DNA from 2 places in the Candidatus Pelagibacter sp. PS_11 genome. Region 2 is predicted to be linked to the other one. Evidence: riboswitches for the same ligand, from Rfam matches in the RefSeq annotation. Region 2 holds a riboswitch; the other holds the start of a gene.

Region 1 (7,770 bases), 550 kb from region 2:
AGAGACTCCCAAGAAATGGGGGAGATATATAAATTTTTAGGATTAACTTTTGGTTTTATAAATAATGACCAAGATGATCTTGAGAGAAAAAAAAATTATAATTTTGATATTACATATGCAACTAATAGTGAATTAGGGTTTGATTATCTTAGAGATAATATGAAATTTTCAAAAGAACAAATGGTTCAAAGAGGACATGTTTATACTATTGTCGATGAAATAGATTCTTGTTTAATTGATGAGGCTAGAACGCCACTTGTAATATCGGGAGCGGCTGAAGATAAAACAGAACAATATCTTGCGATTGACAAACTTATAAAAAGATTATTACCAGAGCATTATGAGATTGATGAAAAAGATAAAAATATATTGCTTACCAATGAGGGAATAAATAAAGTAGAAAAAATATTCTCTGATGCTGGAATTCTAAAAAATAATAACTTTTATGACCCTGAAAACTTAAGTTTAGTTCATCATGTAAATCAATCTTTAAGAGCTCATCATCTATTTGAAAAAGGAAGGGATTATATTGTTAAAGATGGAACATTAAAAATTATTGACGAACTTACTGGTAGAATATTAGAGGGAAGAAGATTTGGAGATGGCTTACACCAAGCACTTGAAGCCAAAGAAAGAATAGATGTTCAAGCTGAAAATCAAACTCTAGCATCAATAACTTATCAAAATTACTTCAAGCTCTATAATAAAATTTCAGGATGTACTGGAACTGCAGCAACTGAATCTCAGGAGTTTTATGAAATATATAATTTAATTGTGGTTATCATTCCTACGAATAAAGAAATGATTAGAAAAGATTGGAATGATCAAATTTTTAGAACTGAAGAAGAAAAAAATAAAGCCATCATTGAAAAAGTTCTAGAGTGTCACCAGCAAGGTCAGCCTATATTGGTTTTCACTTCTAGCATTAATAAATCAGAAATTTATTCAAAATTACTTAATGATGAAAAAATTAAACATGTAGTTTTAAATGCAAAAAATCATGAAAATGAAGCTGAAATCATTGCAAATGCTGGAAAAATGAATTCAGTTATAATCACAACAAGTATCTCGGGTAGAGGTGTTGATATCCAGTTAGGTGGAAAAAAAGGAAGTCAACCTGATGATGAACTTTTAGAAAGTAAAAATAAAATAAAATCACTTGGTGGACTATTTGTTATTGGTACAGAAAGAATGGAGTCTAGAAGGGTTGATAACCAAGCCAGAGGAAGAGCTGGTAGACAGGGCGATGAAGGAAGTTCAATTTTTTATGTTAGTTTAGAAGATGACTTAATGAGAATTTTTGGTTCAGAATCTATGAATAATATTCTTCAAAAATTAGGCTTAAAAGATGGAGAAAGTATTGATCACCCTTGGATTAATAAAGCACTTGAGAGGGCGCAACAAAAAGTTGAGGCTAGAAATTTTGATATAAGAAAAAATTTATTAAAATTTGATGACGTGTTAAATGATCAAAGACATGTAATATTCTCTCAAAGAAATGGTGTGATGAACAGTGAAAAAGTTTTTGATTATTCAGATGAATTCTTATCTGAAATTATTAGTCATCTAATCACCTTAAAAACACAGAAACTATCAACAACTAAAAATAATGAATTTAACAATCAGTTAAAAACTTTACTAGGAAAAAGTGTTGATGATAATGAATTTAAAAATGTTACTGAATTAAAAGATGAAGAGTTCAAAAATAAAATTAATTCTAAATTTTTAGAAGCAAGAAATGAAAGAATTAAAATGTTGGATGAAGAAAAAGCAAAAGAAGTTGAAAAAAGAATTTTTCTTCAGTGTATAGATTTAAACTGGAAGTCACATATTCAATATCTTGAACAACTAAGACAAGTTATTGGCCTAAGATCTTATGGTCAAAGAGATCCATTAGTTGAGTATAAAAAAGAAGCCTTTTTTCTTTTCGAAAACTTATTGAATAAATTGAAAATGGATTTTGTTACAATTTTAATAAATTTAAAAATAGTTCAAGAACCTAGTGAAAGTATTTCAAGACCATTAAAAAAAGAAACATCTAACGATCCAAAATGTTTACTAATAAAAAGAAAAAATGAAAAAATTTCAAGAAATGAGAAATGTGAAGCTACAGGTAAAAAGTTTAAAAACTGTTGTGGGGCCTTATAAAGAAAATATAAAATAGCCCAATAAAACTATTACTCCAAATAAAACTGCTAAATTTAACTTTGATTTAAAGAAGTTTTTAATAAATAAATTAACCTTACTCTCTTTCATGCTGAGTGTACTTAGATCGTCTAGTTGATTTACGAAACCTTTAGATCTTCCAATAGTTAAAAATTTATTTTTTCTATGATTAAAAATTTCTTCTCCACTCATGTTAAAAAATTCATTCAAATTTTTTTCAATCGATTTTCTTACGTTATCTAATATTAGGTCTCTATCTCTGTGGGCACCACCAATTGGCTCTGGAATAATTTCATCAATTACTTTTAGTTCTAAAAGGTCTTTTGAAGACAATTTCATAGCTTTTGCTGCTTCTAAAGTTCTTTTAGGGTCTCTCCATAAAATGGTGGCACAGCCCTCTGGAGATATTACTGAGTAAATTGCATTTTCTAACATGATTACCTTGTTAGATGAAGCAAGTGCTATTGCCCCTCCTGATCCACCTTCTCCAATAACAATTGCAAGAGTTGGGACGTTTAAAGACATGCAGCACTCAATTGATTTTGCAATTGCCTCTGCTTGACCTCTTTCTTCTGCTCCTACACCAGGGTAGGCTCCGGGTGTGTCTATAAAAGAAATTATCGGAATGTTAAATTTATTTGCTAATTTCATTAATCTAATTGTTTTTCTGTAACCTTCAGGTCTCATCATTCCAAAATTTCTTTCAATTCTACTTTCAAGGCTGTCCCCTTTTTCTTGGCCAATAACTAAGACAGATTTTTCATCAAATTTTGCAAATCCTGCTAATACAGATTTGTCTTCTCCATAATATCTATCACCTGACAATGGGATAAAATCTTCAAATAAATTATCAATAAAAAATTTTGCTTTAGGTCTATCTTCATGTCTTGCAACTAGAGTGGTTTGCCAGGGGTCTAAGTTAGAGTAAATTTCTTGTAGCTTATTATCTATCTCTTTTTGAGACTCAGATATTTTTTTGGTATCTACTTCTGAAAGACCATCTTGATTATAAGGATCTTTAAGTTTGTCTATTTCTATCTCTAAGTTTTTAATATCTGTCTCAAAATTTAAATAATTTTTCATATGATTGTTTAATTATTAATTAATTAAGAAAAAAGGCAATAAAATGTTTCAAATAATTTATATTTGACATAATTCTATTAAGAGATAGTCTTAATCAATATCGGGAGAGACTATTTTAAATAGCGCCGAAGGAGCAACCACCCCGGAAACTCTCAGGCAAATGGACCGATAACAAACATAACACTCTGGAAAGAGATTTATCTCGCCGATGGAGCAAAACTCTCAGGCAAAAATACAGATGGGGTAAAATGGGTGCTATGAAAGAACAATATACAAAAATACACAATCTATCAGTTTCTAATAAATTGCTTAACTTCGTTAATGAAGAGCTGCTTAAAGATACAAATATTTCTTCTGAAAAATTCTGGGAAGGCTTCGACCAAGTAGTTCATGAGCTAGCCCCAAAAAATAAAGAGCTATTAAAAATAAGAGAAGATTTACAAAAAAAAATAGACGATTGGCATATTGCAAATAAAGGAAATGAAATCAATCTAGAGGAGTATAAAAAATTTTTAAAAGAAATTGATTATTTAAAAGAAGTAGGCCCTGATTTTAAGATCAAAACAAATAATGTTGATGAAGAAATAACTAGTATTGCTGGACCTCAATTAGTAGTTCCAATCATGAATGAAAGGTATGCACTGAATGCAGCTAATGCTAGATGGATGAGTTTATATGACAGTTTATATGGTACAGATGTAATCGATCAATCTGAGGATAGTGCCACTCAAAGATACGATCCTTTAAGAGGAGAAATGGTTATAAAATATGGAAGAGACTTTTTAGAAAAATATTTTCCTCTAGAAAATTTTGAATGGCATAATATTACAGGCTTTAAAATTGATAATGGCTCTTTAACAGTATTAAAAGATAGTAATAAATCATCTTTAAAAAATAAAGATAAATATATTGGTCATAGAGGAGAGGCCAATGATCCATCAGCAATAATTTTAAAAAATAATAATCTTCATATAGAAATAATTATAGACCCAAATGCTTTTAGCGCTCAACAAGATCCTGCTAAAATTAGTGATATTATTGTTGAAGCTGCAGTTTCAACTATTTGTGATAATGAAGATAGTGTTGCTGCAGTAGATGCTGATGACAAAGTTATTTGTTATCGTAATTGGCTTGGACTTATGAAAGGTGATTTGAAATCAACTTTTGAAAAAAATGGAAAGACTTATGAGCGTAAATTAAATCCCGACAGAAGTTATGTTTCTAAAGATGGAAAAGGATTAAAGCTACATGGAAGAAGTTTATTATTGGTAAGGAATGTTGGACACCTTATGACTAACTCAGCAATCACTTTAAAAGATGGTTCTGAAATACCAGAAGGTATTATGGATGCCTTTATAACTTCAGCAGCTTGCCTTCATGATATTAAAAAAAAAGGTAATTCTAGAACTGGTTCCATTTATATTGTTAAACCAAAAATGCATGGCCCTGATGAAACCTCATTTACTGATTTAATTTTTACTAAAGTTGAAGAAGTTTTAGGATTGGAAAAATACACTTGTAAAATTGGAATTATGGATGAAGAGAGAAGAACCTCATCAAATTTAAAAGAGTGTATTAGAACACTGCAAAATAGAGTATTTTTTATTAATACTGGTTTTTTAGATCGTACTGGTGATGAAATGCATACTTCAATGGAAGCTGGTCCTATGATTAAAAAAGGAGACATGAAATCTTCTAAATGGATTGGGGCATATGAAAATAACAATGTAGACATAGGTCTTCAATGTGGTCTTTCTGGTAAGGCTCAAATTGGCAAAGGAATGTGGGCTATGCCGGACAAAATGAAAGAGATGATGGAACAAAAAACTGGGCATCTAAATGCTGGTGCAAATTGTGCTTGGGTTCCCTCACCTACAGCGGCAGCTCTTCATGCTCTTCATTATCATGAGATAAATATTTTTGAGAAACAAAAAGAAATTCAAAAAAGAGAATCTGCAAAACTGGATGATTTGTTAACAATTCCTGTGGCAGATAGACCAAACTGGTCAATGGAAGAAATTAACTCCGAAATTTCCAATTCTGCACAAACTCTTTTAGGGTATGTCGTCAGATGGATAGATCATGGGGTTGGCTGCTCAAAGGTACCCGATATTAATAATGTTGGTTTGATGGAGGATAGAGCCACTTTAAGAATTTCTTCTCAACATATAGCTAATTGGATACATCACGATATTTGTACAAAATCACAAGTTATGGAAGTAATGAAAAAAATGGCAAAAATTGTTGATGATCAAAATAAAAATGATGGTGCCTATACTCGCTCCGGAAGAGGAAGCTACGAAATGATGTCTGAAAATTTTGAGCAATCAATTGCTTTTAAGACAGCTTGTGATTTAATCTTTAAAGGTAAAGAGCAACCTTCGGGTTACACAGAACCGTTATTACATCTAAATCGATTAATAAAGAAATCTAGTCAGAATTAGTTTTAATTCCAGTTCTGTTTTTAAAAGCTGAATATAAAGTTCCATCATCGAGACTTTCTATTTCACCACCAACAGGAAGTCCTTGAGCAAGTTTTGTAACCTTAGTAGAAGTTTTTTTTAAACTATCCTCTATGTAATAAGCAGTAGTTTGACCTTCTACTGTTGCACTTGTTGCTAGTATAACTTCTTCAATATTTTCTCTTGAAACTCTTTCTGCTAATGAATTAATCAAAAGATCCTCTTTTCTCTGGCCGGCAGAAGAAATAGTGCCACCAAGAATATGAAAGTAGCCTTTATAGATATTTGAATTTTCAATTGACCATTGATCTGCAATGTCTTCAACTACACATATTTTATTATATTTTTCTTTTGAATTTTCACAATTGTTACAGCCTAATGAATTAGATTTTAAAGTACCACAAGATTGACACCTAATAACATTTTTATAAACTTGTGCCAACGTGTTTGCCATTGGCTTTACAAGTTCATCCCTATTATTAATAAGTTTTAATACAATTCTTTTTGCAGATTTAGGACCTAAGCCAGGAAGTTTAGAAATTAATTTAATTAACTCTTCTATCTCATTAATATTTTGCATATTCTTAAAGTGGCCATTTAAAACCAGGAATACCTAATCCACTTGTAGACTTAGAAATTTCTTCAGATGTCTTAGATTTTAATTCTGATTTTGCATTATTATGGGCAGCCACTATCAAATCTTCGATTATAATTTTATTTTCCTTTAATATTTCGTCTGAAAGATCAATTTTGATCATTTCATTTTCACCATTTAAAGTAACCTTTACAGAATTTGAACCAGACGTTCCTTCTACCTGAATGTTCTTTATTTTTTCTTGGCTCTCTTTCATTTTAGCCTCTAATTCTTTTGCTTTATCTAAAATTTTTGTAAAATCAGTCATTCTTTAATCTTCTTTTCTAGGTTTAACATCAATAAGTTCTGCGTCAGGGAAACTTTTTAAAATATCTTTATAAATTGAGGAGTTCTTTACACTTTCTATCAGTTCTTTTTTTTGATTGATTTCTTCTTCTTTTTTAGATGGCTGTCCTTTAGTTTTGCTTAGACTTATAATCCATCTTTCATTGGTCCATTCAAAAAGTTTTGTTGAAAGATCTTTAATAAAATCTTTATCTAAATCTTCATTAAATGAAATTTCAATTCTTTTGTTCTCAAAACTTACAAGGTTAACATTTTTTTCTAATTCATATTTTAATTTAATCTCTTTTTTAGAAGAGCATGCTTTTAATAGATCATCAAATGAATTTATAAGACTGGTATTTATTTCAATGTTATTATTTTCTTTTTCTTTGATATCTTTTTCCTGAACAATATTTTTCATTTGCCCTATTGTTTCAGATTTATCTTTTATTCCAAAGATATCTTCGTTTGTTTTTTTTGGGGAAAAAGATGTTTGGTTTTCACTTTCAACTAATAGTTTGCTATCTTCTTTATATTTTTCACTTTCCTGTTTAATACTTTTTAAATGAATTAATCTAATTAAGAACATTTCCATTGATAAATGTTGATTAGAAACAATATCAAGCTCCTCAAGTGTTTTAATAGTAAATTGCCAAAATAATATTAGGGTTTCATTGTTAACTTTTTCTGAAAGATCTTTAATTTTATTAAACTCTTCATCATTCAATAAAAAATTATTACCATCCAAATTTAGTGAATCAATATTTTTAAAATAATATAAGAGCTCTAAGAAATCATTAATAAAAATTTTTGGTTCAACACCTTGGTTATATATTTCTCTGTAAGTGTTGAGAACTTCAGTTTCTTTACCTTCAAATATTAATTCAAATAAATCAATTAATTGAGACTTATCAAAATAACCAAATATTTTTTGTGCTGCTGCAAGATCTAATTCTTTGTCTTTATCCAAAGTAAGTAGAGCTCTATCAAGTAACGATAGCGCATCCCTAACTGAACCCTCAGAAATTTTAACAATTAATTTAAGAGCATCATCTGATGCGTTACCATTTTCTTTTTCTTTAATTTTCTTAATAAAATCAAACAACTCTAAAGATTTAATTCTAGATAAATCAAATCTTT
Region 2 (7,770 bases):
TTATACAAAGACAATAAACGACTCTGTAGTTAGTTACTTTGAAAAAGAAAACGTATGTGTTAATTCTTTAACTTATTTTGATATTGCATCTGATTTAGATATTGGAAAAGTTGATGAAGACTATTTATTTGAAGTTTTATCCAAAATAGATCTAGAAGATAGTGATGCATTATTTGTGTCTTGCACTGCATTGCCAGTCTTATCAATAATAGATCAACTTGAAAAAAAATTGAACAAGATAGTTTTATCAAGTAATCAAACATTAATTTGGGATACTTTAAACTTAATTGGAAATAAAGATCCGGTTGTTGGGTTTGGAAAAATTTTTGAAGTTAATTAGAAATATTGTTTAAAAGTTTCATTAATCGATAAGACACCATAATCATTTAATCCACCAATAATTAACTGAAGTGCTACTATTAAAATAAAACCAAGCCCTACATAGGCTATCCATAAGTTTTTTTGAATATAATTAGCTAAATAAGTAGCTAATGCTCCAGTTAATACTACAGATAAAACAAGACCAAATATCATGAAGCCAAAATGACCTTTTGCAGCACCAACTACCCCAATAACGTTATCAAAACTTATTGTAATATCTGCAAATAAAACTTTATAAATACTTTTTACAAATGAAGGTTCTGTTGATTTTTTTACTGGTGATTTAATCTTATTCTTCATTTCAACTAAATCTTTTCTTAAATCATTAACAATCCAAATTAGAAGTAGTCCACCTAAAATTTTAATATAATAAAATTCAAATAAGTAAGTAGCAAAAAGAGCAAAAATAATTTTAAAAACTAAAGCTCCAGCAACACCCCAGAGAATTATTTGCTTTCTATTTTTTGGTACAAAGTTAGCAGCAATCAATCCAATAATAATAGCATTATCAGCTGCTAAGATGATATCTATAAATATGATTTGAGTTAAAATTATGAATTCTTCGATCAAGATTTTTTTATAATATTAAATAATTATTTTAATTCAATGTTTTAATATTTAGACTTCTTTGATCCGTCGATAATTTCTTTTAGTTCCTCATATTCTTCACAATTACAAGATTTTAAAACTTCTAACCTTTCTTTAGCCATATCTATTCGGTTTGTAACCACATAAAGCTCACCAAGGTACTCATTTATTCCATTATGATTAGGTTCAATTTCTAGGCCTTGTAAGTAAAATTTTTCACCTCCTTCAAAATCTCCAAGTTTTCTAGTAGTAAAACCTAAATAATTTAAAGTATCTGCCTGTAGTGGTTTTTCATCATTAGATTTTAAAAGAAGCTTTTGTGCTTTAGCATATCTTTCTTGTGCTTTGTCAGTTTTTCCTTTTTTTTCATATTTCTTAGCTGAGTTAATCAAATTTTTTGCTTTTGTGTAGTCTGAAGCTTTAGGAGTAGAATCGCTATCACTGCTACTTCCTGCTGCAAATAAATTATTAGTGAGTGCTATAATTATTAGTAAAGTATAAATAAGTTTTTTCATATTTTAATTAAATTTATCCATTTTATTTAAAGGTTTTAGTTCTAAGCCATTATCAACTAAATTATCTCTGATAGATTTTGCAGTTGCCAATGAGCTTTCATTATCACCATGTATACAAACCGAGTCAATCTCACAAGGTATCTGTTTACCACTGAGACAATTTATTGCCTGATTTTTAACCATGCGCAACACATGGTTTTTTGCTAATTCAGGGTCAGTGATTAAAGCGTTTGGTTTACTTCTAGAAATTAAATTTCCATTATCTTCATAATTTCTATCTGCAAAAATTTCACAAGCTATTTTCAAACCATTTTTCTTAGCAGCAACTTCCATTTGCGAACCCGTTGGTACCAGATAAATAATATCCTTATTAAGCTCTTTTATTGCCACTGCTAGAGTTGTAGCTAATTCCAGGTCTTCACAAGCCATGTTATTAAGAGCCCCATGGGGTTTAATATGAGTAACATTTTCATTATATTTTTGAGCAATTTTTTGTAATATTTCATATTGGTCAAAAATTAGTTTTTTTATTTCTAAGGAGCTTAAATTCATTCTTTTTCTTCCAAAGTTTTCAGGATCTTTAAATGATGGATGGGCACCCAAACTAACACCATTTTTTTTTGAAATTTGAATAACCATCTCCATTGTTTGTTCATCACCTGCATGGTAACCACATGCAATGTTGGCAGAATTTACAATATTGAGTAATTCTGGATCATTCTCGATAGAATGAAACTTAGATTTTTCTCCTAAATCACAATTGATATTAATTTCCATACTCTTTACTCTCTAGTATAACATGGCATGGTTAAAAATATATCAAATCTTGGTGATGCGGCAGTATATTGTGATTTTGGATCAGAGGTTAATGAAAAAATAAATGCAAATGTCATAGATTATTTTCACCATATATCAAAATTAATAAAAGATAAAAAAATTGAAGGAATAATTAATTTAACACCCTCTTATAATAAATTAATCATTAATTTTGATTTATCTATAACCAACTATAAAAAAATCAAAAATTTTATAGAAGGTTTAACTATTAGTAGAGATATTAAAGATAATAATCAAAAAATTAGAATACCAGTTTGTTGTGATGATGAGTATGGACTAGATTTTTTGAGGCTAACTAAAAAATTAAATATAGATAAAGATAAAATATTAGAACTATATTTTGGTAAAGAATATTTTTGCTACATGACAGGATTTATTGCTGGTATGCCTTTTCTAGGAGATATTAATAAAGGTATCAGATGCGATAGATTGGAAACGCCAAGAGTAAAAGTTCCAAAAGGCTCTGTTGCCATAACCGAACAATTTACAAATATTTACACTTTTGAAAGCCCTGGTGGCTGGAATATTATCGGCAACACACCAAAAAAGGTTTTTGATAAATCAAATTTATTAGATCCAACCTTAATTAAACCAGGCAATAAAGTGATCTTTTATCAAATTTCTAAGGAGGAGTATCTAGACTGGAATGAGTAGTTCATATTTTGAAATTATAAGATCAGGAGTTAACACAACGATTCAGGATAGAGGAAGAAATCACATGTATTATGTGGGTATTACTGTAAGTGGGGCAATTGATCAAAGAAATTATAAACTAAGCAATAAGTTAGTTGGTAATAATTTAGATGAAGCTGTTATTGAATTTGCTTATCAGGGTCCACTTCTAAAATTAAAAAATGGTAAAATTAATCTTAGTGTTACTGGGGATGTGCTTTTCAAGATAATTAGAAAAAATTCAAACATTGAAAATGGTGTTTGTTATAAAAACTATATTTTAGAAGACGAAGATCAAATTGATTTAATATCAACAAAAAATACTGCTTATGGATATTTATCAATTAGTGGGGGTTTAGAATTGAACAAAACTTGGAATAGTTATTCTATAAATACCAAGGCGAATGTTGGTCCAAATAATGGAAAAAAATATTCTATAAAAGATAAAATTTTTATAAAAAATTCTGATTTTAAAAAAATTGAAGAAACAGAAATTAATTATAAAGAAGTTCCAGATAATATAATTAGAGTTATTAAGGGTACTAATTTTGATTATTTTTCAACAGAGGCTCAAAATAATTTTTTTAACAAAGAATTTTCAGTTACAAAATTAGCAGATAGAATGGGTATTAGACTAAGTGGTCCTAAGTTAGAAAACATTGTTAGCTCTAATATAAAATCTGAAGGTCTTGTAAAAGGAGTAATACAAGTACCTGCTGATGGAAACCCTATTGTTATGTTGTCTGATCACGGAACTATAGGTGGATATCCCAAAATAGGTGTTATTATTTCAGCAGACTTAGATCGAGTAGGTCAATTAACACCAGGCACTATTATAAATTTTAAGGAAGTAAGTCTTGAAGAAGCTCAGAATATATTTAAAGCATACACAGAAGATACAAATAAATATTTAAATGAATGTAATTAATAAAATTCCAGGTCCTATATTAGTTTTTATGGGAGCTTGCTGCTTAAGTTTTGGAGGCTTGATTGTTAAATCATTTGAAGGATCAACCTTATGGCAAATATTATTTTGGAGATCTTTATTTTTTTCGCTTACAGTCTTACTTTTTTTAATAATTACTTATAAAAAAAAATTATTTAAAGCGTTTTACGATTCGGGTTTACCAGGACTTATTGGTGGAGTTATTTTATCATTTGGTTTTTGTGGGTACGTCTTTGCGATGTATAATACAACTGTTGCCAATACTAATTTTATTATTTCGACACAAATACTCTTTTTAGCAATATTTGGTTATTTATTTTTAAAAGAAACAATTTCATCTATTACCTTAGCTTCAATTATTTTAGCAATTACGGGTGTCCTATTAATGGTAGGTAATTCTTTATCACCGGGAGAGATGTCTGGAAACTTAGCGGCTTTTAGCATGCCAATTACATTTGCAGTCTTAATTATAATTGTTAGAAAATTTCCTACAGTTGACATGGTGCCAGCTCAATTTATAGCTGGTGTGAGTTCATGCTTAATTGGATTTTTATTATCTGAGAAGCTTATGATTTCTTCACATGATATATTTTTAGGTTTTACAGCAGGTTTTTTCCAAGTAGGATTTGGTTTTATATTTATAACTATGGGTGCACGTAGTACACCATCTGCAATGGTTGGTATAATCATGCTATCCGAATCTGTGTTGGGGCCAATGTGGGCCTTTTTATTTGCAGCTGAACGACCTTCTTTATTTACTTTAATTGGAGGAGGAGTAATTCTTTTTGCTGTATTATTGCAATTTTACTCACTACTTTTTTCAAATAAAAAAGAAAAAATTATTAATTGACTCTGTTACATATCTGGTAGATTATTCTTATATACGGGAGAGATTACAAACAATCGTAGCGCCGAAGGAGCAACCACCCAGGAATCTCTCAGGCAAAAGGACCGTAACATATTAACTCTGGAAAGAGATTAAGTTCTCGCCGACGGAATAAAACTCTCAGGCAAACATACAGATGGGTATAGTAAGTTAATATGGATATTTTAAAAACCGCACTTTACAGTTTACATCAAAAGCATGGAGCTAAGTTTGTTCCATTTGCTGGATATCAAATGCCAATTCAATATTCTAAAGGAATTATTGAGGAACACAAAAGTACAAGAGAAAATGCAGGTATTTTTGATGTGTCCCATATGGGCCAGTTATTCATTAAAGGAGATGATAAGTTGGCAAAAGATCTTGAAAAAATTTTTCCAGCTGAATTGAGTAAGGCTAAATTAAATCAATCCAAATATAGTTTTTTAATGAATGATGAAGCAGGAATTTATGATGATTTAATTATCACAAAAGTTGAAGGTGGTTTTAACATTGTATTAAATGCTGCTTGTAAGAATACAGATTTTAAACTTTTAACTAAATTGTTAGAAGATAAGTATGAAATGATTTTAAGTGAAGAGCTATCGCTTATAGCAATTCAAGGTCCTAAAGCAGTCCAAATACTAGAAAAGATAATCAATGGAGTATCAGATCTAAAATTTATGAATGGTGATACGTTTAATTATCTTAAAGAAGATGTTTATATCACAAGATCAGGGTATACCGGTGAAGATGGATTTGAGATATCGATCAAAAATGAGAACGCAGAAGTGTTTGTGCAAAAACTCATAGATGAAGGGGCTAATTTAATTGGATTAGGTGCCAGAGATACCTTGAGACTGGAGGCGGGACTTTGTTTGTATGGTCATGACATGGATATTAATAAAAGCCCAGTAGAAGCAAATTTAAAATGGGCGATATCAAAAAATAGAATTTTTGAGGGTGGGTTTATTGGATGTGAAAAAATTAAATCTCAAATCGAGAAAGGAGTAAGCAAAATCCGCGTAGGTATTAAGCCAGAAGGAAGAATTATAGCCCGTGAAAAAACTTCAATATTTAGTGAGGATGATAAAAATATTGGGGAAATTACAAGTGGAACTTTTGGTCCAAGCGTTCAGGCCCCAGTTGCAATGGGTTATGTAGAAAATTCATTTTCTAAAATTGATACTAAGGTTTTTTTAGAAGTGAGAGGAAAAAAATATCCGGCAATAATAAGTAATTTGCCATTTTATAAAAAAAGTTATGTGAAAGGAGCTAGTAAATGAGTGAAGTAAAATATTCTAAAGAACACGAGTGGATAAAGCTAGATGGAGACACTGCTGTTGTAGGAATTACACAACATGCAACCGAAATGCTAGGAGATATTGTTTTCGTAGAGTTACCAGAAATAGGATCTTCTGTAGTTAAAGATGGCAATGCTGGAGTTGTAGAATCTACAAAGGCTGCAAGTGATATTTATACTCCTGTATCTGGAGAAATTATCGAAAATAACCAAGCCATTGTTGACGATCCTGCAAAAGTTAATTCTGATCCAGAAAATGAAGCATGGTTTTTTAAATTAAAAATTACTGATAAGTCTGAAATGGATTCATTAATGAATAAAGAAGAATACGAAAAATTTTCAAAAGAAAGTGGTAGTTAAATGTTAAAGAATGCTCAAAAAGATTTTATACAAAGACATATAGGTCCATCTATTGATGAACAAAATGTTATGCTTAAAGAGTTGGGATACCAAAATCTTGATGATTTAATAAAAGATACTGTACCAGAAAAAATTCTTCTTAAAGATGATTTAGATATTGGTGATCCAAATTCTGAATATAAAGCACTTAGAAAATTAAAAGATATTTCTAAAAAAAATAAGATTTATTCTAGCTTTATAGGAATGGGTTATTATGGAACTTATACTCCCTATGTAATACTTAGAAATATTTTAGAAAATCCAGGATGGTATACTTCTTATACTCCTTATCAGCCAGAAGTAGCACAAGGAAGATTAGAAATGTTATTAAATTTTCAACAAATGATAATTGACTTTACTGGAATGGATATCGCTAATGCCTCTCTTTTAGATGAAGGAACAGCTGCAGCGGAAGCTATGGGATTGAGTTATAGAATATCCAAGTCTGAATCTAAAAAAGTTTTTGTTTCAAAAAATTGTCATCCTCAAACAATTGATGTTATTAAAACAAGAGCTGAACCTTTAGGCCTAGAAATAATAGTTGGTGACGAAGATAAAGATATTAAAGAAGATATTATATGTGGTATCATTCAATATCCAGGAACTCTTGGAGATATTAAAGACCCAAGTGAGGCTATTAGTAAAATACATAAATTTAATGGAAAAGCAGTTTTAGCATGTGATTTGTTAGCACTCGCTAAACTAAAAACACCTGCTGAGTTAGGTGCCGATATTGCCGTCGGTAGCTCACAACGTTTCGGAATTCCAATGGGTTATGGTGGTCCCCATGCAGCATTTTTTGCAACAAAAGATGAATATAAAAGATCAATGCCAGGCAGAATAGTAGGTGTGTCAGTAGATAGACATGGGAAAAAAGCATATAGACTTGCCCTTCAAACAAGAGAGCAACATATAAGAAGAGACAAAGCCACAAGTAATATTTGTACTGCACAAGCATTATTGGCAATAGTTTCTGCAGCTTATGCCGTCTATCATGGTCCACAAGGAATTAAAAAAATTGCAGAAAGTGTCTCTCAGTTAACTAAAAATTTTGCAGATAAATTAAAGCAATCTGGTTATGAACTTTATTCAAATGAATTTTTTGATACGGTTACAATAAAAACTCTAGATAAAACAGAGAAGATATACAAAAATGCTTTAGATCAAGGAGTAAACATCAGAAAAGTGAATTCTGAAATGTTAGCAGTATCTTTTGATGAGAGAAAAAATCTTTATAGAGCAAATCAGTTACTAAAAATCTTTAATT

The links. A riboswitch is a leader RNA that binds a small molecule or an ion and turns the genes downstream of it on or off. The one in region 2 is predicted to bind glycine.
Region 1: another riboswitch for glycine. It lies ahead of AC5SLT_RS00565 (malate synthase G); the one in region 2 lies ahead of gcvT (glycine cleavage system aminomethyltransferase GcvT).

Annotation. Positions count from the first base shown of each region.
Region 1 covers NZ_CM182075.1:104,438-112,207, reverse strand. The annotation lists gene secA (preprotein translocase subunit SecA) at 1-2,148, shown strand, start outside; gene AC5SLT_RS00570 (acetyl-CoA carboxylase carboxyltransferase subunit alpha) at 2,143-3,249, opposite strand; glycine riboswitch at 3,341-3,427, shown strand; gene AC5SLT_RS00565 (malate synthase G) at 3,498-5,693, shown strand; gene recR (recombination mediator RecR) at 5,680-6,291, opposite strand; gene AC5SLT_RS00555 (YbaB/EbfC family nucleoid-associated protein) at 6,296-6,613, opposite strand; gene dnaX (DNA polymerase III subunit gamma/tau) at 6,617-7,770, opposite strand, start outside.
Region 2 covers NZ_CM182075.1:886,416-894,185, reverse strand. The annotation lists gene AC5SLT_RS04745 (maleate cis-trans isomerase family protein) at 1-340, shown strand, start outside; gene AC5SLT_RS04740 (YjbE family putative metal transport protein) at 337-951, opposite strand; gene AC5SLT_RS04735 (tetratricopeptide repeat protein) at 993-1,484, opposite strand; gene AC5SLT_RS04730 (5-oxoprolinase subunit PxpA) at 1,488-2,261, opposite strand; gene AC5SLT_RS04725 (5-oxoprolinase subunit B family protein) at 2,289-2,975, shown strand; gene AC5SLT_RS04720 (5-oxoprolinase subunit C family protein) at 2,968-3,921, shown strand; gene AC5SLT_RS04715 (DMT family transporter) at 3,908-4,789, shown strand; glycine riboswitch at 4,814-4,903, shown strand; gene gcvT (glycine cleavage system aminomethyltransferase GcvT) at 4,981-6,087, shown strand; gene gcvH (glycine cleavage system protein GcvH) at 6,084-6,464, shown strand; gene gcvP (aminomethyl-transferring glycine dehydrogenase) at 6,465-7,770, shown strand, end outside.